2 regions of the Variovorax sp. YR266 genome follow, and region 2 is predicted to be linked to the other one. Evidence: riboswitches for the same ligand, from Rfam matches in the RefSeq annotation. Region 2 holds a riboswitch; the other holds the start of a gene.
The links. Region 2 has a riboswitch for thiamine pyrophosphate ahead of BLW48_RS08530 (purine-cytosine permease family protein). Riboswitches for the same ligand answer to the same signal wherever they lie in the genome.
Positions count from the first base shown of each region.

Region 1 (14,113 bases), on a different contig from region 2:
GTGGGCCACAGCCGCACGTTGAACGAACGCCCCAGCGGACGCCCGCTGCCGTCTTCGACCTTGATGCGGCGAATGTCCGGGTACTTGGTAAAGGCCTCGGCGATGTTCGGCTGGGCGGCCTTGCAGATGCCGCACCAGTTGGTGCCGAACTCGACCACGGCAGGGCCGGTGAGCGCGTCGATCTCGCTGCGGTCGGGCTGCTCGGTTTTGTATTCGGAAGTCATGGGAAGTGGTTCCTGCTGCTCGGGAGTTGCGCCCTGCATTCCACCAGAAACTCAGGCCGCCTGCAGCCCGTAGCCCGAAAGCAGCGCCGGCAGTTCGGCCATGTCGCTGAACACCTTCACCGCGCCCACGCTGAGCAGAGGGCCGGGGCCGCTGTGGCCCGATTCGCCGGTGCTGTAGCCGAACACAGTGGCTCCTGCAGCCACGCCGGCCATTGCGCCGGTGACGGTGTCTTCGACGATGGCGCAGCGCTTCGGGTCGACGCCGAGGGCTTCCGCCGCAGCGAGATACACGTCGGGGTGCGGCTTGGAGCGCGGCATCTCGTGTCCGCTGAAGATGCGGCCCTGGAAATAGTCGAGCATGCCGACCTTCGCAAGCTGCAGTTCGACCTTGTGGCGGTCGGCACCGGAAGCGCAGGCGATACGGCCCTTGAGCCTTGAATGGATTTCGCGGATGGCGGCGGGCGCGTGGGGAATGGCGACGAGGTCGCGCTCCAGCGCCTCATTGCGGCGGGCGCGGAAGGTCTTGAGCCAGTCGTCGGTGATCCTGACGCCGGTCTTCGTCTCGATGAGCGCGGCCTCGTCCTTCACCGCCTTGCCGGTGAAGGTGTTCATCGATTCCTCGGTCGTGATGTGCCAGCCAAGCTCGCCGAGCATTTCGGCGAGCACGCGGTTGGTGATGGGTTCGGAATCGACGAGCACGCCGTCGCAGTCGAAGAGAACGGCGGAAAAAGGAAAGGGGGTCATTGCGGTGCCGGAGTTCGGTGATTGGCCCCATGGTAGCAACGCCCCCTTTTCGCAGGAGGAAGCTCAGGCTATCGGACGGATCGGGATGTACATCTCGCCGCCACCGGCCATGAATTCCTTCGACTTCTCTTCCATGCCCTCGGCCATGGCGGCTGCCTCGGCCACGCCCTTCTTCGCTGCGTATTCGCGCACTTCCTGCGTGATCTTCATCGAGCAGAACTTGGGCCCGCACATCGAACAGAAATGCGCCACCTTGCTCGAATCCTTCGGCAGCGTCTCGTCATGGAATTCGCGCGCGGTGTCGGGGTCGAGGCCCAGGTTGAACTGGTCTTGCCAGCGGAATTCGAAGCGCGCCTTGCTCAGCGCATCGTCGCGCGAGCGAGCCCCAGGGTGCCCCTTTGCCACATCCGCCGCATGCGCGGCGATCTTGTAGGCAATGATCCCCTGCTTCACGTCGTCGCGGTCCGGCAGCCCCAGGTGTTCCTTCGGAGTCACGTAGCAAAGCATCGCGGTGCCGGCCCAGCCGATCATGGCCGCGCCGATGGCGCTGGCAATGTGGTCGTAGCCCGGCGCGATGTCGATCGTCAGCGGCCCGAGCGTGTAGAACGGCGCCTCGTGGCAGTGCTTGAGCTGCTCGTCCATGTTCGACTGGATCATGTGCATCGGCACATGGCCCGGCCCTTCGATCATGGTCTGCACGTCGTGCTTCCATGCGATCTGCGTGAGCTCGCCCAGCGTGCGCAGCTCGGCGAACTGCGCTTCGTCGTTGGCATCGGCGCCCGAGCCGGGACGCAGGCCGTCGCCGAGCGAGAAGCTCACGTCGTAGGCCTTCATGATGTCGCAGATGTCTTCGAAGTGCGTGTAGAGAAAGCTCTCCTTGTGGTGCGCGATGCACCACTTGGCCATGATCGATCCGCCGCGCGACACGATGCCCGTCATGCGGTCGGCCGTGAGGTGGATGAACGGCAGGCGCAGGCCGGCGTGGATGGTGAAGTAGTCGACGCCCTGCTCGGCCTGCTCGATCAGCGTGTCGCGGTAGATCTCCCAGGTCAGGTCTTCGGCCACGCCGCCCACCTTCTCGAGCGCCTGGTAGATGGGCACCGTGCCGATGGGCACCGGCGAGTTGCGCACGATCCAGTCGCGCGTGGTGTGGATGTTCTTGCCGGTGGACAGGTCCATCACGTTGTCGGCGCCCCAGCGAATGGCCCACACCAGCTTCTCGACCTCTTCCTCGATGCTCGACGTGACAGCCGAGTTGCCGATGTTGGCGTTGATCTTCACCTTGAAGTTGCGGCCGATGGCCATCGGCTCGACTTCGGGGTGGTTGATGTTCGCGGGAATGATGGCGCGGCCGCGGGCCACTTCGTCGCGCACGAACTCGGGCGTGATGATGCGCGGAATGGTCGCGCCCATCGGGTTGCCCATCACGCGCCTGGCGCGCTCTTCGTTGGCAAGGTATTCGGCCATCCACTCGCGCTTGCCGTTCTCGCGCAAGGCCACGTACTCCATTTCGGGCGTGACGATGCCGCGGCGCGCGTAGTGCATCTGCGTGACGTTGGCGCCCGACTTCGCGCGGCGCGGCGTGCGCTGCAGTGCCGAGGCGCCGGCGCGCAGTTCGGCCAGGCGTTGCGCGTCGCGGTCTTCGTTCTTGGCGCCGTCGTCCAGCGCGTGATGCGAGCGGCCTTCGTAACTTTCGGTGTCGTTGCGCTCCAGCACCCAGGCGCCGCGCACGTCGGGCAGGCCGCGGCGCACGTCGATCTCGACCTTCGGGTCTGTGTACGGGCCGGAGGTGTCGTAGAGCGACACGGTCTCGCCGTTGGTCAGCGCAACGTCGCGCACGGGCACGAACAGGTCGGGCCGGCTGCCCGGAATGACGCACTTGTGCGACGCGGGAAAAGGCTCGCGCGTCAGCGAAAGCAGCGTGGTGAACTTGTCGGGGGCATTCATCGGAGGCACTCCTTGTTGAGGAAAGGGTGCTCCGCAATCGCTCGGTGGGCTTCGGGAAGCCCGTCACGGAAGGGGGAGTGACGGACCGAAGTCAGGGAGTGCAGCTCTTCTTACGCCGGTATGACCCGGATCAAGTTCGCGGGTCGGCTGCTTTGCCATCTCAGCACGCCACATGCGTGCACCCCGGAGCGGGGCCGATTGTGCGGGCCTCGGCCCGGTGCGTCAACCCAGGGGTACTTGCAGGTCGCCGTCCAGGTAGTACCAGCGGTCGCCTTCGCGCACGAAGCGGCTGCGCTCGTGCAGGCGCGTGGCGGCACCCGTGGCCGCGCTGCGCTGGCGCGCGACGAACTCGATCTCGGCATGGTCCGCGTCGAGCACCGAGCGCGAGCGGATGTCCAGCCCCAGCCACTTGACGCCCGGCTCGAACTCGATCGAGGCCGGCCGCTTCGACGCATGCCAGGTGGCGAGCAGGTATTCGCCGCGCTCCAGCACGAAGGCCGAATAGCGCGAACGCATCAGCGATTCGGCGTCGGGCGCGGGCGTGTTCCCGAAATCGTCGAGATAGCGGCCACAGCACAGGGCGTAGCCGATGGGCTTGTCGCGGCGGTCTGTACGGCCGCAGGGGCAAGGTCCGGTGGTGGGATCGTTGGCGCTCATGAAGACCGCTATTGGAACACCTTGCGGGCCGGGCGCGGACAGGGCAAGCCCCGAGGCTAGGCAGGCCGGCTTGCGGCAATGGCTTCCTGCAGGGCCTGCGCACCCGCCGGCTTGTAGATCAGCGCATAGCCCGCGCGCTCGACCTCGGCCCGCGTCGCATGCGCGGTTTCGCCGGTGAGGATGACGACGTTGCGCGCCTTGCCGACCGCCTGCAAGGCCTGCGCGGCGGCCAGGCCCGAGAGGCCGCTGCCCAGGCGCAGGTCGCTCAGCATCAGGTCGAACACGCCGCCGTGCTGCAAGGCTTCGCGCGGGTTGGCCGCCAGCACCACCTCGTGGCCCCAGGCGGACAGAAGCGAACGCATGGCCTCGCGCACGGGTTGCTCGTCGTCGAGCACCAGGATGCGAAGGGCGGCCGCTTCTTCCGTTGGCCCGGCCGGCACGGCCAGGTCGTCATCTGCCGGTGGCGCGGCCGTCTTATCGAGCACCAGCGAGAAGGTGCTGCCGCGGCCCGGTGCGGTGCGCACCTGGATGCGCGAACCCATCACCTGCGCCATGCTCGCCACCAGCGACAGGCCCAGCCCGAGCCCGCGGCTGCGGTCGCGTCCGGGGTTGTCGATCTGGAAAAACTCCTCGAACACCTGCGCCTGGTGCCGCGCGTCGATGCCCACGCCGGAATCGCGCACCTCGATGCGCCAGGCGCCCGGCGTCACATGCCTGGCGCAGACCAGCACGGTGCCCGAGGGGGTGTACTTGATCGCGTTGTCCACCAGGTTGCCGAGCAGCCGCGCGAGCATGCGCGCGTCCGCCTGCACCGCGGCGCGCGTGGGGCGCACGCGCAGGTGCAGCCCCTTGGCCGCGGCCAGCGCCGCAAAGCGCCCGTGCAGCGCATCGAACAGCGGCTGCAGGCGCATCGGCTCGGGGCGAACGGGCGCCACGCCGCCGTCGAGCTGCGCGATGTCCAGCAGCGCATCGATGGAGCCGCGCAGGGCATCTACGCTGTCGCGCATGAAGCGCAGGTTCTCGGCCGTGGGCGGATTGCGCGTGTCCAGCGCGTCGACGAAGATTGCCAGCGCATGCATGGGCTGGCGCAGGTCGTGGTTGGCGGCCGCAAAGATGCGGGCGCGCTGCGCGGCAAGCTGTGCCACGTGGTCGAGCTGGCGCGACAGCGCTTCGGCCAGGCGCGCGTTCTCGAAGCCGTTCTCGATGGAGCCGACGATCAACCGGTTTTGCTTGCGCGCATAGTGCAGAGCCGCCACGAGCTGCGACACCGCAAGGCACCCCATGATGACCGTCACGCTGCCCGGCTCCAGCACCAGCCGCAGCGCCAGGCTCAGGAACACCGGGACGCCGAAGCACAGGGCGGCCAGCCACCACTGGGCAAGCGCGGCAATGATCACGCTGGTCGTGCCGCTCACGAAGAAGTACATGAGCAGGATGTGGGCAAGGTCGCCATGCGGGAAGAACAGCCACGGCGCCAACGCCCACACCAGCCCCGGGAACAGCATGCGCAACTCCAGCCGCCGGCGCGTGCGCGCGGCAGTGGCTGCATCGATGGCGGCCGGATCCAGCCGGTGCAGATGGCGGTGCATGTTCCATTGCATCGCGTGCACCAGCACGGCCCACACGAGCGTGCCGCGATTGCCGGTGAGAACGAGGAACAGCATCCAGAACACCGCGGCCGTGACGGCGGCTGACAGCGGCGTGTCCCGCGTGTCGATCACATAGGCGCGCGCCAGGCTCTGGTCCACCAGCGGATTGGCGTTGGGCGCCTCGATCCAATAGTCACGGAACCGCTTCAGCAGCGGCCTGGATGCGTGTTCGGTGATGGGAGTTGTCGATGGCATGGCCGGGCTGCCGTCGATTCTGCGCGATATGCATGACCGCGCGGCGCATGCATTCGCGGGCATCCACCCTTGGCGCGGCGCTTGCTAAACGTTAGCGTTACAACGGCTCCCTCGAGAAAGTCGGCGATGTATGTACCTCACAGGCTCTGAACAGCACGCACTGCGCGGCGTTTTCACGCTGCTGGCGGAAGACCGCGGCGAGCAGGAGATCCGCGAGCGCCTGGGCTGGGCGCTGCTCGACCTGCTGCATGCGGACCAGTTCGCCTCCTTCGTGTGGGACGCCGCGAGCAGCAGCTTCGGCGCGCGCGTGGCGCTACACATGGACCCCGCGAATCTCGACAGCTATGCGCAGTGGCACCAGCACCACGACCCGATCACCTTCGTGCTGCAGTCGCGCCGCCGCGCCACGCGCGTGACCGAAGTGATGCCGCAGCGCGAGTTGATGCGCACCGCGTTCTTCAACGACTTTCTCGCGCGCGACGGGCTGCACTGGGGCATGAACCTGCATGCCTTCGAGGGCGAACGCGCGCTGGGAGACCTGCGCATCTGGCGCCGCAAGGGGCGCAGCGATTTCGGCGATCACGAGAAGGCGTTGCTCGACCTGATCGAGCCGGCGTTCGCGGGCGCCCTGCAACGGGCGCAGCGCGCGACTGCTCCGGCGTCCGGGGCGCGCGAAGCCGCGTGGGCCTTGCTGAGCGTGCGCGAGCAGGAAGTGGCCCGCTGCGTGCGCGAAGGGCTCACCGACAAGGAGATCGCGCGACGCCTCGCGGTGGGCGTGCCCACCGTGCGCACCTACCTGCGTCGCATCTTCGACAAGCTGGGCATCGAGCGCCGCTCGGCGCTCGCAGGCTGGGCCATGCCGCTCGCGCTCACTTAGGCGCCGGCAGCCGGCCGAGCACCTGCTCCACCGCCATGCCCACGGCCAGCAGCTTGCGGTCGCTGCCGGCAGGGCCGTCCAGCTCCAGGCCCACGGGCAGGCCGCTGGTTGCGCCGAGGCCCGATGGCAACTGCACGCCCGGTATGCCGGCGTTGCTGCCCGGGTCGGTGTTCTGGATCAACGAGCCGAAGTTCTCGGGGCTGCTGGCTTCGGCCCCCGCGGCCAGTGCCACGCGCGGCACCGTCGGGAACACCAGCGCATCGAGCCTGTTCTTCGCGAAGGTGTCGCGGTAGAGCTTCTGCAGCGCCGGGCGCGCGACGCGCATCGCGTTCTCGTAGACCGGCTTCGCATCGACCACGCCGCTGGCCGCAGGCAGCTTGCGCGGGATGACGAAGGTCTCGAAGGTGCCCTTGACGTCGGGGCTGGCAATGCCGGCCGTGAGCTGCGCAATGTCGATGCCCGTTCGGTACTTCGCGAGGTAGGTCACCATGTCGTCGTGCGCCTCGTAGAGCGCCAGCGGAAAGCCGACCGCGCCGTTGAGCTCCATCAGCTTCGGCATCTCCACATCGACCAGCGTGACGCCGGCAGCGCGCAGTTTCGCAAACGCGGCATCGGTGGCGGCGCGCGTGTCGGCGTCGAGATTGGCCTGCATGGCCGGCACCACGCCGAGCCGCACGCGCTTCAGGTCGGCGGGCTTGAGCGGCTTGCCGCCCGCGATGACGCTGTCGAGCAGCGCCACGTCGGCCATCGATTGCGCCATCGGCCCCGCCGTGTCGCGCGTGTGCGAGATCGGCGCAATGCCCTGCTGCGGATAGCGCCCCACAGTGGGACGCAGCGATGCACAGCCGTTGAACGCACACGGAATGCGCACCGACCCGCCCGTGTCGGTGCCCAGCGCGGCCGGCGCCATGCGCGCACCCAGCGCGGTGCCGTTGCCCGACGACGAGCCGCCCGCGATGCGAGTCGCGTCGTAGGCATTGCGCACGCCCACCTCGGGGCCGGTCTGGAACGCGGGGTTGTAGCCGGTGACGCCGAAGGCCAGTTCGTGCATGTTCGTCTTGCCGAGCACCACCGCGCCGGCCGCGCGCAGCCTGGCCACCACCGGGGCGTCGGCGGAGGGCACGAAGCCCTTGAGCGCGGGTGTGCCGGCCGTCGCGGGCAGGCCCTGCACCTGGATGTTGTCCTTGATGGCCACCGGCAGGCCGGCCAGCGGCTTGCAGGCGCCACCGCGCTTGCGCAGTGCATCGGCGGCGCGCGCGGCCTTCAGTGCGCCGGCTTCGTCGAGCGTGATGAAGGCGTTGAGATTCGCCTTGGCCCTGGCTTGGGCGAGGTAGGCCGTTACCAACTGCTCGCTGGTGACGGTGCCGGCGCACAGCTGCTGCACGGCTTCGGTCGCGGTCAGCGTGGAAATACCAGGGGCTGCGAGCTGCGCGCGCGCCGGCAGGGCCACGGCACCGATGCACAGGAGTGCCAATGCGGGGGAAGCGGTTCTGAAGATGGACATGACAAAGACCTCCGACAAAGAGGCCACCATGCTGCGCCTGCTGCGCGTATCTGTCTGTCATCCAAACCGATGACAGACGGGTGGGGGTTGCGGCGCTACCGGAACATCACCCGCCCCGGCCGCATGTCGCTCACGCCAGCGCGCGTTGGATCAACAGCTTCTGGATGTCCGAAGTGCCTTCATAGATCTGGCACACGCGCACGTCGCGGTAGATGCGCTCCAGCGGAAAGTCGTTCACGTAGCCGTAGCCGCCCAGCGTCTGGATGGCCGCGCTGCACACGCGCTCGGCCATCTCGCTGGCGAACAGCTTGGCCATGGCGGCTTCCTTCAGGCAGGGCAAGCCGGCGTCGCGCAGGCTCGCGGCATGCCAGATCAGCTGGCGCGCGGCTTCGAGCTGCGTCGCGCATTCGGCCAGGCGAAAGCCCACGGCCTGCTGGTCGAAGATCGAGCCGCCGAAAGCCTGGCGTTCCTTGGCATAGGCCAGCGCCACGTCGAAGGCGCTGCGTGCCATGCCCACGCTCTGCGCGGCAATGCCGATGCGGCCGCCTTCGAGCGCGCCGAGCGCGATCTTGTAGCCCTCGCCTTCCGCGCCGATCAGGTTCTCGCGCGGGATGCGGCAGCCGTCGAAGTTGATCTGCGCTGTGTCGCTGCTGTGCTGGCCCAGCTTGTCTTCGAGGCGCGCCACGTTGTAGCCCGGCGCATCGGTCGGCACGATGAACGCGCTCATGCCGCGCTTGCCTGCGCCCTTGTCCGTTACCGCGATGACGATGGCCACCTGGCCGTTCTTGCCGCTGGTGATGAACTGCTTCACGCCGTCGATCACGTAGGCGTCGCCGTCCTTGCGCGCCGTGGTGCGCAGGCTCGAGGCATCGCTGCCTGCCTGCGGCTCGGTGAGACAGAAGGCGCCGAGCATCTGGCCCTGCGCCAGCGGTTCGAGCCACTGCTTCTTCTGCTGCGCGTTGCCGTAGCGCATGAGGATGGCGTTGACCGGGCAGTTGGTCACGCTGATGGCGGTGCTGGTGCCGCCGTCGCCGGCCGCGATTTCTTCCAGCACCAGCGCGAGCGTAAGGTAGTCGAGGCCGGCGCCGCCATTCTCTTCGGGCACGCAGATGCCGTAGGCGCCCAGCGCCGCGAGGCCCTGGTGGGCTTCTTTCGGAAAGCTGTGCTCGCGGTCCCACTTGGGCGCGTTGGGCCAGAGTTCGGCTTGCGAGAAATCGCGCACCGCGTCGCGGATGGCTTCCTGGTCGGTGCTGAGCAGCATGGCGTTGTCTCCTGTCTTTTCTTCTGTTCGTGCTTACTTGCCGGCGCCCAGATCCATGATCAGGCGAGCGGCCATGTACAGGCGGCGCGGAATGGCGCTGATGTCCACGTACTCGGCCTTGTCGCTGTGGTAGCCGAAGCCCGGCAGGCCCAGGCTCTCGATCACGGGCTTGCCCGAGAGCGCCGCATAGGCTGCGTCGGTGCCGCCGCCGGTGCGCTCTTCCACGCCCAGCGTGCCGCCGGCTTCCTTGTAGTAGCCCACGGCCTTGTCGACCAGCTTCTTGCCGCCTTCGCCGGCATTGAAGGCCGGGCGGCCGCGCGTGACGATCACCTTGACGTCGGCCTCGGGCAGTTTCTTCTGCTGCGCGCGTTCTTCCAGCGTCTTCATCGCGGCATCGAAGTCTTCGTTGCGCGCATAGCGCACGTCGGCATTCAGCGTGGCGCTGGCGGGGATGATGTTCGACACGTTGCCGGCCTTGGCAATGGTCCAGTTGAAGCGCAGGTTCTTCGACTTGTCGTCGATGCTCATGGTGCGCAGCACGAGGTCGGAGGCCTCGACCAGCGCGTTCACGCCCAGCTCGGGCGCCGCGCCCGCATGCGAGGCCTTGCCGGTGATGTTGACCTGCACATAGGCGATGCCCGAGGTACCGAGCGAGAGCTTCTCGTCGCCGGCGCTGGTGGGCTCGAAGGAGAGCACGTAGTCGGCCAGCTTGGCTTCTTCCTGGATCAGGTCGCGCGAGCCGAAGGAGCCTTTTTCTTCATCAGTGTTGAACAGCACGGTGATGGTGCCGTAGTCGCGCACGCCGTAGTCCTTCAGCAGCTTGAGCGTGTGCAGGATGACGGCGTTGCCGCCCTTGTCGTCGGCGATGCCGGGGCCGTAGGCCTTGTCGCCTTCGATCTTGAACGGCGCCTTCGCGAGGATGCCCTTCAGGTACACGGTGTCCATGTGCGAGAGCAGCAGCAGGTTCTTGCCGCCGCGGCCCTTGATCTTGCCCACGATGTTGTCGCCCACCACGATGCCGGCCGACTTGCTGCGCGTGACGGTGAAGCCCAGGTTCTTGAGTTCGCCCTCGAGGTAGCTGCCGGCGGCGGCGATGCCTTCGGCGTCACCGGTACCGGTCTCGATGTTGACCAGCTTTTCCAGCGTCTTGATCACCGCGGGCTGCTCGTCGGTGGCAGCCTGGAACAGCACGTTGTCGCGCTTCTGGGCCCAGGTGACAGGCGCCAAAAAAACCAAAGCAACCAGCGCGGCGACGGTGTTGCGGGGAATGGCCGAATACATGAACAAGGTCTCCAGATGGGGGCGAAACTACCATTCTAGGCATCGTCCGCGTTGCCAAGGACGAGTTCAGCCTGTGCCCAAGTCGACACATGCCTGCAAGGAGAAACGCGAGTTCTCGAGCCGGCTTGCGAGCCCCATCAGCCCTTCGGAATCGATACGTCGCGCCTCGGCACGCAAGAGTCTCAGCATGTTCTGCGGCCCATCCGTCAAGCGCGATTGGGCATCGATGGACAGCCAGCAATACAGCCTGGTGAGATCAGCAGATTCGGTTGACCATCGCTGCTGAAAATATGCCGTCAGTCCATCCACGTCGTGAGCGTATCCGGCACGACGAGCGGAAATTTCCAAGGCCAGTCCGCGCTTCGCATCCTTGGCCACCCCATCGATGCCAAGGATCAGGCGACGTCCCAGCTGCAGTTGGCACTCTGCATGACCGCGCTCTAGACCCCGAAGCAGCCATTTCCTTGCAATCTCGGAATGCTCGATGGACAAGCGCGACCTCTTGACTTGACCGACGAGCCCGGTCATCAGGCACATCGCACCGGAGTCACCCTGCTCTGCGAGCGCTTGCAACCGATCCATCGGCTTCTCGAGCGGGTAGACGAAGCCGCCATCGGGCTGAAGTACCTGCACGGCGATATGCGCCAGCTCGAGCCCTTCACCGGCCAGTTGCCTCCATCGCTCTTCGCGTTGACCGACACCAGCCTCCGTCGGATAGCGACGGCTGGGGCGATTCCATTGAGACAACTCGCTGAACAGTTCCTGCTCGTAAGCGGCACGCAGTTCGGCACTTAACAGCCCGGCACGTTGCGTGTCGAAAGCGGACAAGTCGCTGCGGGGGAAGTATTCGCGCGCCGACTCGTACAACAGCATGGCGCATGCGGCGAAAAAGACGGCTCCTGCAAACAGCGAAGGCCACGGCAGCGAGTGACGGCCCCCCTTCGCCATTCAACGGATTGCAGCGACGATTTCGACGTCGGCCGGACACGACCGGCCAGGTTCCCGCCATCCGATGACCGATCTTTCCCTGGCATCGCGCATCAGTTCATACCCGTGATCGTAGAAGCCGGCTTCACCCGGCACGGCCAATCGAGTTTGAACACGACGACCAATCAAACGCTGCGCACGCGCGGAATCCGTGTCACAGAATCGGTGGCCAACGACTTGCAACTGAAGCCTGCAGATAGTGCCCGTGCCCGATTGAAGTTTCGAATAGCTCCCGAAAACGGATTGGCCCGGCGTATTCACGGCAACCGGGAAATTGCTGCCGCCTGCCTTATTTAAATGACCCTTTTCAATCCGAACGGAGAGATGTTCTTCGATACTTTCAGGGTTGCATAAAACGGCGGCGCCTTTGCGACCCAATGTCGTCAGCTTTAAAAGCAACTCATCGGTTTCGGCGATTGCAAGGCCAGCAGGGGATTTCGAGGCCGAAAAATATGCCAGCGCTGCTACCGCAAGCAATGCGAGCGCCGGGAATTTCAAGGCAATGATCAATTGCCGTAAAAACTCCCCAAAGGCTATCCATTGATCTACGACCAATGTGCACTCCACCCCTCGCTGCTTATTCATTCTCTTCCCTGAAATTCCATCCCGCGCACGACTTTCGCGACGCCTTGACGATCATCGGCGCGCGGATGGTATCAGAGAATCAGAGGCAAAGAAATAAATTCACACACTTTCGAATTTGGCAATTATTGTTAATAAATTTAAATGCCAGTAAATGTCAAAAAATGACAATAAATGCTGATTAGATCAATTCGAGTGCCACCGCGGTGCCTTCGCCCCCACCGATGCAAAGCGTCGCCACGCCGCGCTTCTTGCCGCGCGCCTTCAGCGCATGGATCAGCGTGACCATGATTCGAGCGCCGCTGGCGCCGATCGGGTGGCCCAGCGCGCAGGCGCCGCCGTGCACGTTGACGATCTCGTGCGACACGTCGAGCTCGTGCATCAGTGCCATCGGCACCACGGCGAAGGCTTCGTTCACTTCCCACAGATCGATGTCTTTCACCTTCCAGCCGGTCTTCTGGAACAGCTTGGCGACGGCACCGACGGGCGCGGTCGAGAACCACTCGGGCTGCTGCGCGTGCGTGGCGTGGCCGACGATGCGGGCGATGGGCCTGGCGCCGATCTTCTTCGCGTGCGACTCGGTCATCATGATCAGCGCGGCCGCACCGTCGTTGATCGACGAGCTCGATGCGGCGGTGATGGTGCCGTTTTCTTTCTTGAACGCGGGCTTCAGCGTGGGAATCTTGTCGAGCTTGACCTTGCCCGGGCCTTCGTCGATCGAAATGACGGTGTCGCCGCCGCGGCCCTTGACCGTGACGGGCACGATCTCATCCTTGAAGAGGCCGGTGTCGGTGGCCTTCTTGGCGCGCTCGACACTGGCGATGGCAAACGCATCCTGTTGCTCGCGCGTGAACTTGTACTTGGCCGCGCAGTCTTCGCCGAAGGTACCCATCGAGCGGCCCGGCTGGTAAGCGTCTTCGAGGCCGTCGAGCATCATGTGGTCGAAGATGCGGTCGTGGCCCATGCGGTAGCCGCCGCGGCCCTTGAGCATGAGGTAGGGCGCGTTGGTCATGCTTTCCATGCCGCCAGCGACCATCACGTCGTGCGTGCCGGCCAGCAGCAGGTCGTGCGCGAGCATCGCGGCCTTCATGGCCGAGCCGCACATCTTGCTGAGCGTGACCGCGCCGGCGCTGTCGGGCAGGCCGCCCTTGTAGGCCGCCTGGCGCGCCGGGGCCTGGCCCTGGCCTGCCATCAGGCAGTTGCCGAACAGCACTTCGCCCACGCTCTCGGGCGCGATGCCGGCGCGCTCGACGGCGGCCTTGATGGCTGCGCCGCCGAGGTCGTGCGCGGAGAGGGACGAGAAGTCGCCCTGGAAGCCACCCATGGGGGTGCGGGCGGCGCCGACGATGACGATGGATTCGGACATGGAGGTCTCCTTCAGAAGTGTGAAAGCGGAATCAAGAAGCGATCGGTCAGAAATGCGTCGCGTGCCCTTCGTGCTGGAAGCGCTGCGATTCTTCGTACGGGAACACATCGAGCATCTGCCCGGCCTGGATGCGTTCCTTGTGGTGCTGCCAGAAGGCGGCGTCGAGCAGGTCGGCGTGGTGCGCCATGAAGGCTTCGCGCACGTCCTTGTTGCCTAGCAAAAAGGGCTCGAAGGTTTCGGGGAACACGTCCTTCGGACCCACCGAGTACCAGACCTCGCCGCTCATCTCGTCTTCTTCGTTGCGCGGCGTGGGCACCTTGCGGAACTTGCAGTCGGTGACGTATTCGATTTCGTCGTAGTCGTAGAACACGACCTTGCCGCCGCGCGTGACGCCGAAGTTCTTCCACAGCATGTCGCCAGGGAAGATGTTGGCTGCGACCATGTCCTTGATGGCATTGCCGTACTCGATCACCGCGTGCTCCAGCTGGTCTTTCGCGCGCCTGGCATGCGCCGGGCTCTCGGGGTGGGCCAGCGTGTCGAAGGCTTCCTGCAGGTAGATGTTGAGCGGGATCATCCGCCGCTCGATGTAGACGTGCTTGACCACGACTTCCATTTCCCCGTTGCCGTCGCGGTCGCCGATCTCGAGCTGGCTGGGCGCGAACTTGCGGATTTCCTCGATCAGCTCGGGCTCGAAGCGATCGAGCGGAAAACCCACGTCGCTGTACTCCAGCGTGTCGGCCATGCGGCCCACGCGGTCGTGCTGCTTCACGAGCATGTACTTGCCCTTGATCTGCTCGCGCGTGGTGTCTTTCTGCGGCGGATAGAAGTCCTTGATGACC
Region 1 covers NZ_FNPM01000008.1:38,981-53,093, reverse strand. The annotation lists gene BLW48_RS20865 (thioredoxin family protein) at 1-224, opposite strand, end outside; gene BLW48_RS20860 (HAD family hydrolase) at 276-968, opposite strand; gene thiC (phosphomethylpyrimidine synthase ThiC) at 1,032-2,915, opposite strand; TPP riboswitch at 3,006-3,111, opposite strand; gene BLW48_RS20850 (YchJ family protein) at 3,138-3,572, opposite strand; gene BLW48_RS20845 (hybrid sensor histidine kinase/response regulator) at 3,629-5,416, opposite strand; gene BLW48_RS20840 (helix-turn-helix transcriptional regulator) at 5,547-6,293, shown strand; gene iaaH (indoleacetamide hydrolase) at 6,286-7,797, opposite strand; gene BLW48_RS20830 (acyl-CoA dehydrogenase family protein) at 7,928-9,058, opposite strand; gene BLW48_RS20825 (glutamate carboxypeptidase) at 9,092-10,339, opposite strand; gene BLW48_RS20820 (SEL1-like repeat protein) at 10,406-11,212, opposite strand; gene BLW48_RS35025 (hypothetical protein) at 11,288-11,911, opposite strand; gene BLW48_RS20815 (acetyl-CoA C-acyltransferase) at 12,090-13,274, opposite strand; gene aceK (bifunctional isocitrate dehydrogenase kinase/phosphatase) at 13,321-14,113, opposite strand, start outside.
Region 1: linked by a shared signal. The riboswitch ahead of thiC (phosphomethylpyrimidine synthase ThiC) and the one ahead of BLW48_RS08530 (purine-cytosine permease family protein) in region 2 are both predicted to bind thiamine pyrophosphate.

Region 2 (14,113 bases):
AGCCGCCAGTGTCTATGGCGAGATCGGTCGCCTCTATGCGATGGGCGGTGACACGCGGGCACGGTCGTCGTTGCAAGGGTCTGCTGGCGTGCGCGCGCGCTGGTAGCGTTGTGAAGCGAAGAAAAAGAAAAAGCCCGCTGTCCATAAAAGACAGCGGGCTTTCCAGAGGCCTTGCGGCTTGTATTGGCTCCTCGACCTGGGCTCGAACCAGGGACCTACGGATTAACAGTCCGGCGCTCTACCGACTGAGCTATCGAGGAACAGCCTCAAATTATATGCAATGGATTTGTCGATCCTGGCCGGCCGGCTGCATTTTTTGCGTCGGTGCGATGACTGCCCGCAACACCTTCGCCACAGCGCAATTGAAAATGCCCCGCTACCTTTTGAGTAGCGGGGCATTCAGAGGCCTTGCGGCTTTGTAGTGGCTCCTCGACCTGGGCTCGAACCAGGGACCTACGGATTAACAGTCCGGCGCTCTACCAACTGAGCTATCGAGGAACAAGCCTTAGATTATAGCGTGCTTTTTTACGGCTTCTCAAGAGTGCGTTCAAAGCGCAACGCTCAGGCCCAGACGCAGCGTGCGCGGCGCACCCGGGAACAGATACACGTGGCTGAACTGGTAGGGCGATTCCTTCCAGTAGCGGCGGTCGAACAAGTTGTCGACGGCCAGCGTCCAGCTCGTGTTCACGCCGCGCAGCTTGGTGTCGTAGCGCAGCACCGCATCGACGCGTGTCCACGAAGGCAGCGTGATCGAACCATCGGGCAGCACGTTGCGCCGGCCTTCATACGAAAGCTGCCCCGCGATTTCAAGCCCCGGCACCGATGCGACGCGGTACGCAGCCTGCGCACGCAGCACTTCCTTGGGCACGTTGGTCGGCGATTGCCCATTGAGCGCCGGATTCGCAGTGCTGCCGCGCCGCTTGGCATCGATCACCGCGACGCTGCCACCGATGCGCCACGGCCCCTGGCTCCATTGCGCACCGGCCTCCAGGCCGCGATGCACCGCGCGCCCGTCGTTGCGCACTTCGCAATAGGCGCCGCACAGGTCGATGTTGGTCATCGGCCGCGAGATGTCGAACCATGCCACTTGCCAGTTGAAGGCCTCGCTGCCGCCCTTCAGGCCCAGTTCCCATTGGCGCGAGGTGAGCGCGGGCAGTGCCTGCCCCGCGTTGCTGTACTGCGAGACCCTGTTCGGCACGACCTGCGACTCGACACCCTTGCCCCAGCTTGCATAGGCCAGCAGCCCCGGCTGGATGGTGTAGCTCGCCGCGATCCACGGCGTGGTCACGTCCTGCTTGTACCCGGTCGGGCTCGAGCCGTCGTTGCCGATGCTGCTGCGGTCGAGCCGCGTGTGGCGCACGCCGAGCCAGGTGGTGAAGCGGTCATTCCAGCGGATCGCGTCCTGCACCGACAGTTCGGTCGAGCGCTCGTCGCGGTTGGTCTGCGGCGTGGTGGCGTCCGGGCTCGCCGGCACCACGGCTGTGCCCCAGATGTTGCCGGTGCCCGCGTAGTTGTAGGCCTGGTTGTCGAAGCGGTTGCGCACGCGGCTTTGCAGCAGCCCGAAGCCGAGCTCGTGCCGCACGCTGCCCGTCATCACATTGCCCTTGAGGTTGAGGCTGCCCGCCGTCTGCGTGCGGCGCTCGTTGTCGCTGCGGAAGTCGTAGACGTCGAAGGTGCCGTCCGAGCAATACCGGTCGTAGTTGCCTTCGGCGCTGCAGCCGAAGGCGTAGGCCAGCCGGTCGTCGCTCTTCAGCCGCTGCTGGCCGATCTGCGCGCTCCAGCGCCAGTCGGCATTCAGAGCCTGGCTGAAGCGCACCGTGCCCGTCAGCGCCTTGAACACCGAGGGCTGCGACCACGGCTGGTTGTTGAGGTTGATGCGCGGGTCGACTGGCGCCGGCAGCACGTTGCCCAGCAGGCTGTAGCCATTCTGGCTCGGCTGCGTCTTGCGGCTTTGCTCGATCTCGAACTCCAGCACCGAGTCGCGCGTGATGCGCCAGTCGGCCGCGAGCGAGAACAGGTTGCGGTTGCCGTCGAGGTTGTGCGTCAGCGGCTTGAGGTTTTCGCTCGCCACGTTGAGTCGGTAGCCGAACTGGCGGTCTTCACCGAAGCGCCCGCCGAGGTCGAGCGCACCGAGCACGCTGCCACGACTCGTGGTCTCGATGCGCACCGTGCGCAGGTCCTGCTCGGTGGGCCGCTTCACGACGTAGTTGACCAGCCCGCCCGGCGCGCTGGTGCCAGCCTGGATGCCGCTGGTGCCGCGCAAGATTTCGACGCGCTCCTTGTTGTCGAGCGGAATCGATGTCTCGGCGCTGATCGGCAGGCCTTCGCGCCGGTAGTTGAAGCGGTTGTCCAGCACGAAGCCGCGCACCGTGAGGTAGTCCCAGTAGCCCGCGGAGTTGTAGGCGTCGGTGACCGCGGCGTCGAACTGCGTGAGGTCGGCGAGCCGGCGTGCGCCGCTGTCGCGCAGCTGCTTGCTGTCGATCACCGTGGCCGAGATCGGCAGCTCGCGCAGTGGCACGTCGCCGAAGCCGCTCACGTCGGCTTGCGGCGCCGCGGCCGCATCGTTGACGGTGACTTCAGGCAGCGCGGCCTGTTGCGCGTTGGCGCTCCAGGCCGTGGCAAGAAGGGTGGCGGCGATGGCGCACGAGAGAGGCGAGAGGGTGTGTTGCTTCATTCTGTTCAGTTGCTGACCGCAGCGGTGCTCATGGCTGCCATCCATTGCGCGGCCGTGGCCTCGGGGTCTTCGGCCGCGACCAGCGCGCGCACCACGGCGACGGAGCCGACGCCGGTGACCAGCACCTCGGGCAGCCGCACGGCATCGATGCCGCCGATGCCTACCTGCGGATAGCCGCGCAGCAGGCGTGCATAGGCGCCGAGCCGGGCCGCGCCCTGCGGCGCGGTCGCCATCTTCTTGAGCGTGGTCGGGTACACCGCGCCCATCGCGATGTAGCTCGGGCTCACCTTGTCGGCGCGCACCATCTCGGCATAGCCGTGCGTGCTGACGCCCAGCCGCAGGCCGGAAGCGCGCAGTTGCGCCAGTTCGTTCGGCGAGAGTGCGTCCAGGTCTTCCTGGCCGAGGTGAATGCCGTAGGCGCCGGCCGCGATGGCAACCTGCCAGTGGTCGTTGATGAAGAGCAGCGCGCCGGTGCCTTGCACCGCTTCAACGGCCGCCTGCACTTCGCGCTCGATGGCCGAGGCGTCGTCGGACTTGAAGCGCAGCTGCACCGTCGGTACTCCTGCACGCGCCATGCGGCCGACCCATTGCGCGTCGGGCAGCACGGCGTACAGGCCGAGTCGTTCGGGGCAGAGCGGAAATGCATCGTCGCGCGCAGTGGGTGGAAACGGCCGCATGCCGAAGTCTTCGGGCGCGTCGGGCCACAGCGCGGCGTCGAAGCTGCTCAGGCGTTGTGTCTTCACGCGCCAGGCATGGGCCAGGCATTCGGCATCGATCTCGATGAAGCCGAGGGCCGTGCAGGCCTGCTTGGCGCCGCGGTAGACCGGATCGTCCGAAGAGAAGTTCGGTGCACTGATGGGCGTGGATGTGATGGCACCAAAGCGCAGCCCGTGGGCCGCGACGATGGCGTGCGCGATGGCGCGGGCGTCGTTCGCGGTGCTCATGGTGCGTGATGCCAGAAGGGCGTGCCGAGTACGGGCGTGCTCGGCTGGGCGGCGTCTTGCGCTGCCATGGCGCCGGCGCGATATGCGGTGCGGCCGGCCTGCACCGCGTCGGCGAAAGCGCCCGCCATCGCGACCGGGTCTTGCGCCAGCGCAACGGCTGTGTTGAGCAGCACGCCGTCGTAGCCCCATTCCATCACCTGGCAAGCATGCGACGGCAGCCCCAGGCCCGCGTCGACCAGCATCGGCACCTTCAGCCGATCGCGCAGCACCTGCAGCGCATAGGGGTTGACCGGCCCGCGGCCGGTGCCGATGGGTGCGGCCCATGGCATCACCGCCTGGCAGCCGACATCGACCAGTCGCTGGCACAGCACCAGGTCTTCGGTGCAATAGGGCAGCACCTTGAAGCCGTCGCGGATCAGCTGCGAGGCCGCATCGACGAGGTTCAGCGTGTCGGGCTGCAGCGTGTAGTCGTCGCCGATCAGCTCGAGCTTGATCCACGGCGTGTCGAACAGCTCGCGCGCCATCTGCGCGGTGGCGATCACTTCCTGCACGCTGTGGCAGCCGGCGGTGTTGGGCAGCACCGACACGTCGAGCTTGCGCAGCAACTCCCAGAAGCCGTTGCCGAGGTCGCTGTTGCCAGAGCCCTGGCTCGCCGTCTGGCGGCGCAGCGAGGCGGTCAACATCGCTGGCTTTGCGCGCTTCACCGCGGCTTCGAGCAAGTCGGGCGAGGGGTAGCGTGCGGTGCCGAGCAGCAGGCGGCTCTGGAAGGTTTCGCCGTAGAGCACCAGTGGGTCGTTCGTGGTCGTCATGTTCTTTGTCTCCATCATTCAGCCGCCCGTCACGGGGCGGATCACTTCGATGCGGTCGTCGGACTGCAGTGCGCGCGCGGCATACGCCGAACGCGGCACGAACTCCCGGTTCACTGCCACCGCGAAAGGCGGCGTGGCGTTCAGTGCGGCCAGCGCGTCGGTGAGCGTGGCGTGGTCGGGCAGCACGAAAGGCTTGTCGTTGATCAGGATGTTCATGTGTCGGAGGTCTCCATGCCGAAGCTCCTTGCGAGGGCCGAGTGGCCGTGCGCGAGCAGCTCCATCGCGGCGTCGAGCAGCGCGGGCGCGATCATGAAACCGTGGCGGTACAGGCCGTTGATCTGCAGCACGCGCGGCTGCGGCTGGCGGATGGCGGGCAGGTTGTCGGGCAGCGTGGGGCGGCACTGCGTGGCGATCTCGACGATGCGCGCTTCGGCGAAGCCGCTGTGCACGGCATAGGCGGCGCTCAGCAGTTCGAGCGTTGAGCGCACGCTGGCGGGCGACATGTCTTCGGACTCGATCTCGGTCGCGCCGATCACGAACAGGTTGCCGGGCTTGGGCGCGATGTAGAGCGGGTAGCGCGGATGCACGAGGCGGGTGGGGCGCTGCAGGCTCACTTCGGGCGCATGCACGCGGATTACTTCGCCGCGCACGCCGCGCAGTGCGTTCCATTGGGGCTTGGCGCCGAGGCCGCGGCAGTCGATCACCCAGTCGGGCTGGCCTGTCGTGCCGGGTGAAAAATCAGACGGTGCGCGTGGCGATTGCCAGTGCAGCGTGACACGAGGGTTGTCTTGCAGCGTCGCAAGAAGCGAAGCCAACAGCGCACGGTTGTCGAGCTGGCCTTCGCCCGGCAGGAACAGGCCCCGCGCGAAGCGCTGGCCCAGCGAAGGCTCCAGCGCTGTGATGGCCGGGCCGTCGAGCGTCTGTATCGGCGCGAGTTCGGGCACCTGCGCGCCGGTGCGGGCGAGCACGCGCGCAAGCCGCGCGGCTTCGGCGCTGTCCTGCCGGTGCCAGAGCACCAGCGTGCCTTCGCGCTGGAAGAAAACGGGCTGCGCCAGCGAGGCCAGCAGTTCGGGCCAGCGCGAGAGCGCGTGCTGCCCCATGCGCACGACCGACACCGGCGCCACGGCCGATTCGGCAAGCGGCGCAAGCATTGCCGCTGCCACGCGCGCGGCAGCGCCTTCGGCATCGGGACTGCCAGCTTCGAACAGATCGACCTTGCAGCCAGCCTGCGCGAGCGTCACCGCCAGCAGGCGGCCCATGAGGCCCGCGCCGAGGATGGCGGCCGATTGAAAAGGAAGGCTCACAGCCGTGCTCCTTCGCATTGCCGATACCGCCGATAATTTTCGGCATGACCCAAGGACCCACCCAGCGCTACGCACGCGTGCTTTCCATCGCCGGCTCCGACAGCGGCGGCGGCGCCGGCATCCAGGCCGATCTCAAGACCTTCGCGGCCCTCGGCTGCTACGGCATGACGGCCATCACCGCGCTCACCGCGCAGAACACGCTCGGCGTATCGGGCATCCACGGTGTGCCGCCCGATTTCCTCAAGGCGCAGATCCAGGCCGTGGTGGAAGACATTGGCGTCGATGCCGTCAAGCTCGGCATGCTGCATGCGCCCGAGGTGGTCGAGGTGGTGGCCTGGGCCATCGACCGCTACCAGCTGAAGAACGTGGTGCTCGACCCCGTGATGGTCGCCACCAGCGGCGACCGCCTGATCGCCGCCGAGACGGTGCAGGTGCTGGTGCGCGAACTGTTCCCGCGCGCCGTGGTCGTCACGCCCAATCTCGACGAGGCGGCCTTGCTGATAGGCCATGCCATCGATGGCGTCGATGCGCTCGATGACGCGGCAAGCGAGTTGCTCGCGCTCGGCGCGAAGGCCGTGCTGCTCAAGGGCGGCCATCTGCCGGGCGATGGGGTGGTCGACGTGCTGCTGCAATCCGGCGGTGAGCGCAGGCGCCTGGCTTCCAAGCGCATTGCCAGCCGCAACCTGCACGGCACGGGATGCACGCTGTCGTCCGCCATTGCCGCGCACCTTGCGTTGGGTGCGGCGCTGCCCGAGGCGGTCGAACGGGCGCGCACCTACATCCTCGGCGCGATGGCTGCCGGTGCGGATGTGAAGATCGGCGCGGGTCATGGCCCCCTCAACCACGGCTTTGCGCCAGTTCCGACGCACCGCCTGCCGTTGTCAGCTTCGGCCGGCTGAGCCAGGCCAGCACGAAGGTCGCCGCCAGCGTCGGCAGGGCAGAGCCGAACTGCGGCGCCCACTTGGCCAGCGCGTGATACGCCGCGATGCCCGCGATCCAGATCAGCGCCGCGCCGAAGTCGATCTGGCGCGTACCGGCCAGTGATACCGACTGGCCGCTGCCCAGCCGCCCGATGATCACGCCGTACAGCGGCACGAACACCGAGCTCAACAGCAGCAGGAAAGGCTCCAGCGTGTGCATCGGCAGCACCAGCGCCAGTGCGATGCACAGCGCGGCCAGCAGCAGGCCCCAGCGCTTCACGCTCCATCGCGGCAGCAGGCTGTGCGTGGAGACCGAGCCCGAATAGACATCGCCGTACGCGTTGTCGAGTTCGTCGATCAGGATCAGGCCCAGCGCCACCAGTCCGCCCTGCGCCAGCAGCAGCGCTGTGACGAGGCTCGCGCCGGGCTCGGCCACGCTCACCACCATCACGCCCAATGCGTAGCACCAGATGTTCGCCAGCGCATAGCCGATCCAGGTGCCGCTGAACGCGCTGCCCAGCCCTCCGGCATTACGTTTGCCGTGTCGCGCGTAGTCGGCCACCAGCGGCAGCCACGACACCGGCATCGCGATCACGAGGTCGAGCGCGCTGAACATGCCCATCGTGCCGTCGCCCGGACGTGCCCAGAAGGCGTCCAGGCCCTTGGCCTGAAGCTGCGTCGCGAATTGCCATGTGAGCCAGAGCAGCGACAGCACCACCAGCGGCAAGCCGAAGCGGCTCACGAAGCGCCTCACCAGCTTGACCATCGAGCCCGAGAGCAGCGCCAGCAGCACCGCACCCCACAGCAGCGTGGTCAGCACGCCGCCCCAGGCGGTGCCCAGCGAGGGGCCGATCACCGACTGGCCGATGGCTTGCGTACCTTCCCGCATGATGACCAGTTCGAAGGTGGTCCAGCCCACCAGCTGAACGATGTTGAGCAGCACCGGCAGCCGCGCGAAGGCACTGCCGTAGGTGGCGTGCATCAGGCCGGCGCTCGCCAGGCCGCTCTCGCAGCCCAGCCGCGCGGTCCAGGCCAGCAGGCCGGCGCCGACGCAGGAGCCGAGCACGATGGCAATGACTGCATCGCGCGTGCCCACGGCCGGCACCAGGTAGGCGCCGATCTGCATCACCAGCAGGCCCACGCCGAGGCTGAACCAGAGCGAAGCATGGTCGTGCCAGCCGAACACGCGCTGGGACGCGGGCAGCGGCGTCAGCGCCTCGTTCGAGACGGTCGCGTCGTTGTTGTCGTTTGCCATCCATTTGCTCCAGTGCAAAAGGTTTGGCAGGTGGGCGGGGCCCCAGTGGCGCGGCCATCACGCGAGAGAACGTGAGAGGCCACCGGACCAGCTTCCCTGCGCGAGGATTACCTCAATCAGGTTCAAAGGGACTTTCTCAGCCGGACGGCAAGCCGCCCAACACCCCTAGCAAGTACGCCGCGAGGAACCCACGGCGCGGGGCGGAGTTTATCCCCTGCGGGGAAGCCGCAACAGCATGCGTGCCTTTGCGAGGCAGGGAAAACCCGCAGAGCGTGCACAGGCCACGAGAGAATCGGCGTCCAAAGAAGAACTGCCAATCAAAGAAACGGGAGCGCGCGCCGATAAGCGAGCAGGAACAAGAAATGAAGAAGGACTTGCATGGCAGATAGGGATTTCGCTGGCACCGGCCTACGGCGCTTCAGGGTCGACGTAGGCACCATCATCTGCGCCGTCGCGCTGTTGCAGTCGCTGCTGCTGGTGGCATTCGGCTACTGGGCCGCTGAGAAGCTGGTGTCCAGGGTGGGCACGGCCTCGCACAAGATCAACCATGACCGGGTCGAGGACAACGTGCTCGCCTTCCTCGCCAAGACCGAGGGAGTCATTCGCTCGATTGCCGACTCTCCCAGCGTGCACGCCACCGGCGAGGATGGCGAACAGACCGCCGAGATGCTCTGGACCATGCTCGAGCAGACCCCCGAGCTCGACAGCATCAACGTGGCCACCGACGACGGCCACGTCTTGATGGCTGTGCGCTACCCGACCCCGGCCATCCGGCAGGTGTTGCGCGGCCCCGACTTCAGCACCGAAACCTGGCAGTACAAGCGCTCGCCCGACGCCGAGGGCGGCGACGCGAAGCAGCGCTTTGCTACGACGGCCATCACGGCCTATCGCAGCGACTTCGACCCCGAGAAGCGCACCTGGTACCGGGAGGCCATGAAGGCGCATGGACCCGTGTGGACCCAGCCTTTCCTGATGAGCGACTCACAGGAGCTTGCAATCGGCCATTCATTGCCCAGCGCACGTGTCGACGACGAGGGGCACACACGCCGGCTCGTGATCGACGGCAACGTGTCGCTGGGGCATCTGTCGAAGCTCGTGCGCATCTTCGGCGCGCTGGGGACCGGCGAGAGCGCCTTGCTGAGCGCCGACCATCACGTGATTGCGCGCAGCGACCACCCCGACCCGGTGCGCGAACTGGAGTCGCCAGACACCGGTGTGCTAGGCGCCTTGCATGCGCACATGCTTGCCGCGGGCAAGGCGGGTGGCGCTGACGACATGGCTTTTTCCATCGAGCATGAAGGGCGCAAATACCTCGTGCAGACCTCGCACATCCCGCACACCCGGTGGCAACTCGTCAGCTGGGAGCCCGAAGACCTGTTGCTCGGCGGCCTGCATCGCTCGGTGCTCTGGGCGCTGCTGCTGACGCTGAGTTTTCTCGGCATCGCGCTGTTCATCTCGCTGCGGCTGTCGAAGCTCGTGACCCAGCCGATCGAAAACCTCGCGCTTGTCGCGCGCCGCATCGGGCGGCTGGAGCTAGACAACCTGCCGCTCGAGCCGAGCCGGGTTCTGGAGATCCAGCATCTGAACCAGGCGCTGGACGAATCGGCGCGCAGCCTGCAGGCCTTTCGCAAGTTCGTGCCGGTGGACATCATCCGCCAGCTCGTCGCCGAGGGCCACGCGCTCGCGCCCAGCGGCTCGCCGCGCCGCATCACCGCGATGTTCACCGACGTGGAGGGCTTCACCACCATCTCCGAATCGATGGAAGCCGACGTGCTCGTGAGGCAGCTGACCGAGTACTTCAACCTGGCGGCCGGTATCTTTGCGCGGCATGGCGGCGTGGTCGACAAGTTCATGGGCGACGGCATCATGGTGTTGTGGGGCGCGCCGTCCGACCTGGAAGATGCGGAATACCGGGCCTGCGTCGCGGCGCTCGAACTGCATGCCGAAATGGACGTGCTCAACGACAAATGGCGGGGCGAAGGCCTGCACGAGTTCCGCACGCGCGTAGGCATCCACACCGGCCACGTGATCGCGGGCGTGCTCGGGTCGAGCAACCGGCTGTCTTACACCGCCATCGGCGACGCGATCAATGCGGCAAGCCGCATCGAGGGCGCCAACAAGGAACTGGGCACGCGCACGCTGATCTCGCAGACGACCTTCGAGGGGCTGGGTGAGCGGCTCGCCACGCGCCGCATCGAGGAGATGGCTGAGTTGCGCGGCCGGCAGACGCGCATGGTGCTCTACGAACTGCTGGGGCCTACGCAGCCCTGACCCTGCGCGCGAACGCCTCCAGCCCGTCGATGGTGATCTGGATGTGCCGCTCGAAGCTGCTGTCGAGCGGCACGGTGGTGCCGTTGTCCCAACGCAGGATGAAGGCTTTGTTGGCCAGTTGCGCCAGGTTGCGCGTGAGCACCGGGTGGTCGAGTGGGCGAATCGTGTGCACGCGCTCGCGCAGCTCCTCGGCCCAGGCCTGGGTGTTGTCCACGGGCAGGGGCGAGAATTCCATCGTCAGGAAGCCCAGCATCGCGGCGACCACGCAGTTGTAGGCCTCCAGCAGCGGCTCGCCCTCGAAGCCGGCTTCGGTCAGCGCCGCCAGCACGCCCTCGACCAGCTCGATCGGCAGGCTGCCGTTCGACACCAGCTGCGCGCCCAGCAGCTGCGCCACGTTCGGGTGGCGCCGCACCGCGGTGCGGCAGCGGCGGAACAGTTCGGTGATCCATGCCTGCCAGTCGAGCTTGCCGGGCGGCGGCGTGACTTCGGCCATGACGGCGGCGGCCACTTCGGCCAGCAGTGCCTCGCGCGTGCTCACGTGCCAGTGCACGGTGGCCGGATAAACATCGAGCCGCGCCGCGACCTCGCGCATGCTGAAGGCGCCCAGGCCAAATTCGTCGATCTGCGCCAGTGCGACTTCGGCGATGCGTTGTTTCGTCAGGCCGCCACCGCCGGCGGGGCGGCCGGCCGTACGGGGCTTGGGAGGCGATTTCTTCGTCATGGTTGCGGCCATTGTGCGGCAGCCGGGTTGACTGTATAAACAATATTAATTGAGCACTGACCAATAAACTGCGCTGCGAGCGACGATCGCATCACCACCCGAAGGACATCCGCCATGACCCATGCCGCCATCGACCAGGCTCTTGCCGGCGCATACCAGCGCTTCACCGAGAGCAACCCCGCCAGCCGCCATCAGTTCGAGGAGCAGGCGCGCTACATGCCCGGCGCCAACAGCCGTTCGGTGCTGTTCTACGCGCCGTTTCCGCTGACCATCGCCAAGGGGGAGGGGGCCGCGCTGTGGGATGCCGACGGCCACCGCTATGCCGACTTCATCGCCGAGTACACGGCCGGCGTCTACGGCCACACCGCACCCGAGATCCGTGAAGCCGTCACCGAGGCGATGCAAAGCGGCATCAACCTCACGGGCCACAACCTGCTCGAAGGCCGGCTGGCAAGGCTTATCTGCGAGCGTTTTCCGCAGATCGAGCAGTTGCGCTTCACCAACTCGGGCACCGAGGCGAACCTGATGGCGCTGACTGCCGCGCTGCACTTCACGGGGCGCCGCAAGATCGTGGTGTTTGCGGGCGGCTACCACGGTGGCGTGCTGGGTTTCGGCGCAAAGCCGCTGCCGACGACGGTGCCGTTCGATTTCCTGGTGCTGCCCTACAACGATGCGCAGACGGCGCGCGAGCAGATCGAAAGGCACGGCGCCGAGATCGCCGCCGTTCTGGTCGAGCCGATGCAGGGGGCGAGCGGCTGCATTCCGGGGAGCCTCGACTTCCTGGAGGCGCTGCGCGAATCGGCCACGCGCGTCGGTGCGCTGCTGGTTTTCGACGAGGTGATGACCTCCCGCCTGGCGCCGCACGGGCTGGCGAACAAGCTGGGCATTCGGTCAGACCTCACCACACTGGGCAAGTACATCGGCGGCGGCATGTCCTTCGGCGCTTTCGGCGGGCGTGCCGACGTGATGGCGCTGTTCGACCCGCGCACCGGGTCGCTGGCCCACTCGGGCACCTTCAACAACAACGTGCTGACGATGGCCGCCGGTTATGCAGGCCTCACCAAGCTGTTCACGCCCGAGGCGGCCGGCGCGCTGGCGGAGCGGGGCGAGGCGATGCGGGCGAGGCTCAATGCGCTGTGCGTGAAAGAGGGCGTTGCGATGCAGTTCACCGGGCTGGGCTCGCTGATGAACGCGCATTTCGTGGGCGGCGAGGTGCGCAGCGTCGACGATCTGGCACCAGTCGATGGCCGCCTGCGCCAGCTGCTTTTTTTCCACCTGCTGAGCGAGGGCATCTACACCTCGCCGCGCGGCTTCGTCGTGCTGTCGCTGCCATTGGCGGATGCGGATATCGACCGCTACGTCGCCGCCATCTGCAGCTTCATCGGCGAATACCGGGCGCTGCTGCCTGGCGCGCGTTAACGGGAGCCGGAAACGCCCAGCAGCTCGTGCAGACGCGTGCTGGTGGTCGTGTACTGCAGCGGCACGGCCTTGCCTGGGAACACGATGGCCGTGGCGCCCCAGGCGGCCAGCGTGGCCTCGTGGAAGCCGCAGACGATGAGCTTCTTCTTGCCCGGGTAGGTGTTGATGTCGCCCACCGCGAACACACCGCGCTCGCGGGTTTCGTATTTCTCGGTGTCGACAGGCACCTGTTTGCGCTCCAACTCCAGGCCCCAGTCGGCGATGGGGCCGAGGCGCGGCGAGATGCCCAGGCAGGCGATCAGCGCGTCGAGCGGAAGATCGACCGTGGTGGCGTCAGGCGTGGTGATCTGCAGTTGCTTGCCGTCGAAGGCAGTGGGCTGGCCGACCTTGAAGGCCAGCTTGCCCGCGGCCACGAGGGCGCGCATAGCTGAGATGTTGGCCTCGTCAGCCTGGAAGCCGTCGCGCCTGTGCACCAGCGTGACCTGCTTGGCCGCGGCCGTGAGCGCAATGGCGGTTTCGAGCGCGATGTCGTCGCCGCCATTCACCACCACTGTCTGCCCGGCGAAGCGGTCCAGCGAATCGGGGTGATAGAAGAGCGAGCTGCCTTCGAACTGCGCGATGCCCTCGATGGTGATGCGCTTGGGTACGAAGGCCCCGACGCCGGCCGCGATGAACACCGTCTTCGCCAGGAAGGCCGTGCCGACCGAAGTCGTCAGCAGCAACCGGTCGTCAGCCTGGCGCTCCAGCGTGGCAACCTGCTCGCCGAAATGAAACTGCGGCTTGAACGGCGCCACCTGCTGCAACAGCGACTGCGCCAGACCGCGCCCGCTGGTCATCGGCGTGCCGGGAATGTCGTAGATCGGCTTGTCGCCATACAGCGCCACGCACTGGCCGCCCGCGGCGGGCAGTGCATCGACGATATGACAGGAGATTTCGAGCAGGCCCAGCTGGAAGGCCTGGAACAGCCCCACGGGGCCGGCACCGACGATCAGGGCGTCGGTTTCGATGGGGGTAGCCAAGGTGCTCAGCGCACCAGCTCCCCGATCTTGTCCGTCTTGTCTTTCCACTCTTCGGCGTCAGGCAGGGCGGGCTTGCGCTTGGTGATGCTCTTCCAGCCGTCAGCCAGGGCCAGCTCGGCGTTGATCTTGATGAAGGCGATCTGGTTGGCCGGCAGGTCTTCCTCGGCGTAGATCGCGTTGACCGGGCATTCGGGGATGCAGACTGCGCAGTCGATGCATTCGTCCGGGTCGATCACCAACATGTTGGGACCTTCGCGGAAGCAGTCGACGGGGCAAACGTCCACGCAGTCGGTGTATTTGCAACGGATGCAGGCTTCGGAGACGACGTGAGTCATTTGTCTTTTAACGTCAGTGTGAGATCGGGGGAAACCCGAGATTTTAGGCCTTTGCGGCGGCGGGCTGCACAAGCACGGCAGCGGCGGTCTTGTGGGAGGCCGTATCGACCAGCACCAGGGAGCCCAATGCACGCGATTGCGTGAAGGGAAGCACGGCCAGCGGCTGCTGCAATGCCAGCACCACGTCGCCGATGGCATTGGCTTCCAGCTGCGTTGCCGGCTCCGATTCGAGCGTCGTGATGTTCACGCGATCGACGATGCGCGCCACCTTGGCCTTGACCCAGCGGTGGCCCTGCAGCGCCCAGTACACGCGGCCCGCGACCAGCGGCTCGTCGTCGAGCCAGGCCACGGTGGCGGTGATCTCGCGCACCGGCTCGAAGGCGCCGGGCGCCAGCAGCCAGTCGCCGCGCGACACATCGACCTCGCGGTCGAGCACGATGCC
Region 2 covers NZ_FNPM01000002.1:622,922-637,034, reverse strand. The annotation lists gene BLW48_RS08575 (autotransporter family protein) at 1-106, shown strand, start outside; tRNA gene BLW48_RS08570 (tRNA-Asn) at 185-260, opposite strand; tRNA gene BLW48_RS08565 (tRNA-Asn) at 423-498, opposite strand; gene BLW48_RS08560 (TonB-dependent siderophore receptor) at 548-2,674, opposite strand; gene BLW48_RS08555 (thiamine phosphate synthase) at 2,680-3,618, opposite strand; gene BLW48_RS08550 (thiazole synthase) at 3,615-4,427, opposite strand; gene thiS (sulfur carrier protein ThiS) at 4,446-4,643, opposite strand; gene BLW48_RS08540 (FAD-dependent oxidoreductase) at 4,640-5,731, opposite strand; gene thiD (bifunctional hydroxymethylpyrimidine kinase/phosphomethylpyrimidine kinase) at 5,776-6,630, shown strand; gene BLW48_RS08530 (purine-cytosine permease family protein) at 6,569-7,906, opposite strand; TPP riboswitch at 7,983-8,083, opposite strand; gene BLW48_RS08525 (adenylate/guanylate cyclase domain-containing protein) at 8,285-10,177, shown strand; gene BLW48_RS08520 (TetR/AcrR family transcriptional regulator C-terminal domain-containing protein) at 10,164-10,898, opposite strand; gene BLW48_RS08515 (aspartate aminotransferase family protein) at 11,013-12,317, shown strand; gene BLW48_RS08510 (NAD(P)/FAD-dependent oxidoreductase) at 12,314-13,384, opposite strand; gene fdxA (ferredoxin FdxA) at 13,342-13,671, opposite strand; gene BLW48_RS08500 (sulfate adenylyltransferase subunit 1) at 13,715-14,113, opposite strand, start outside.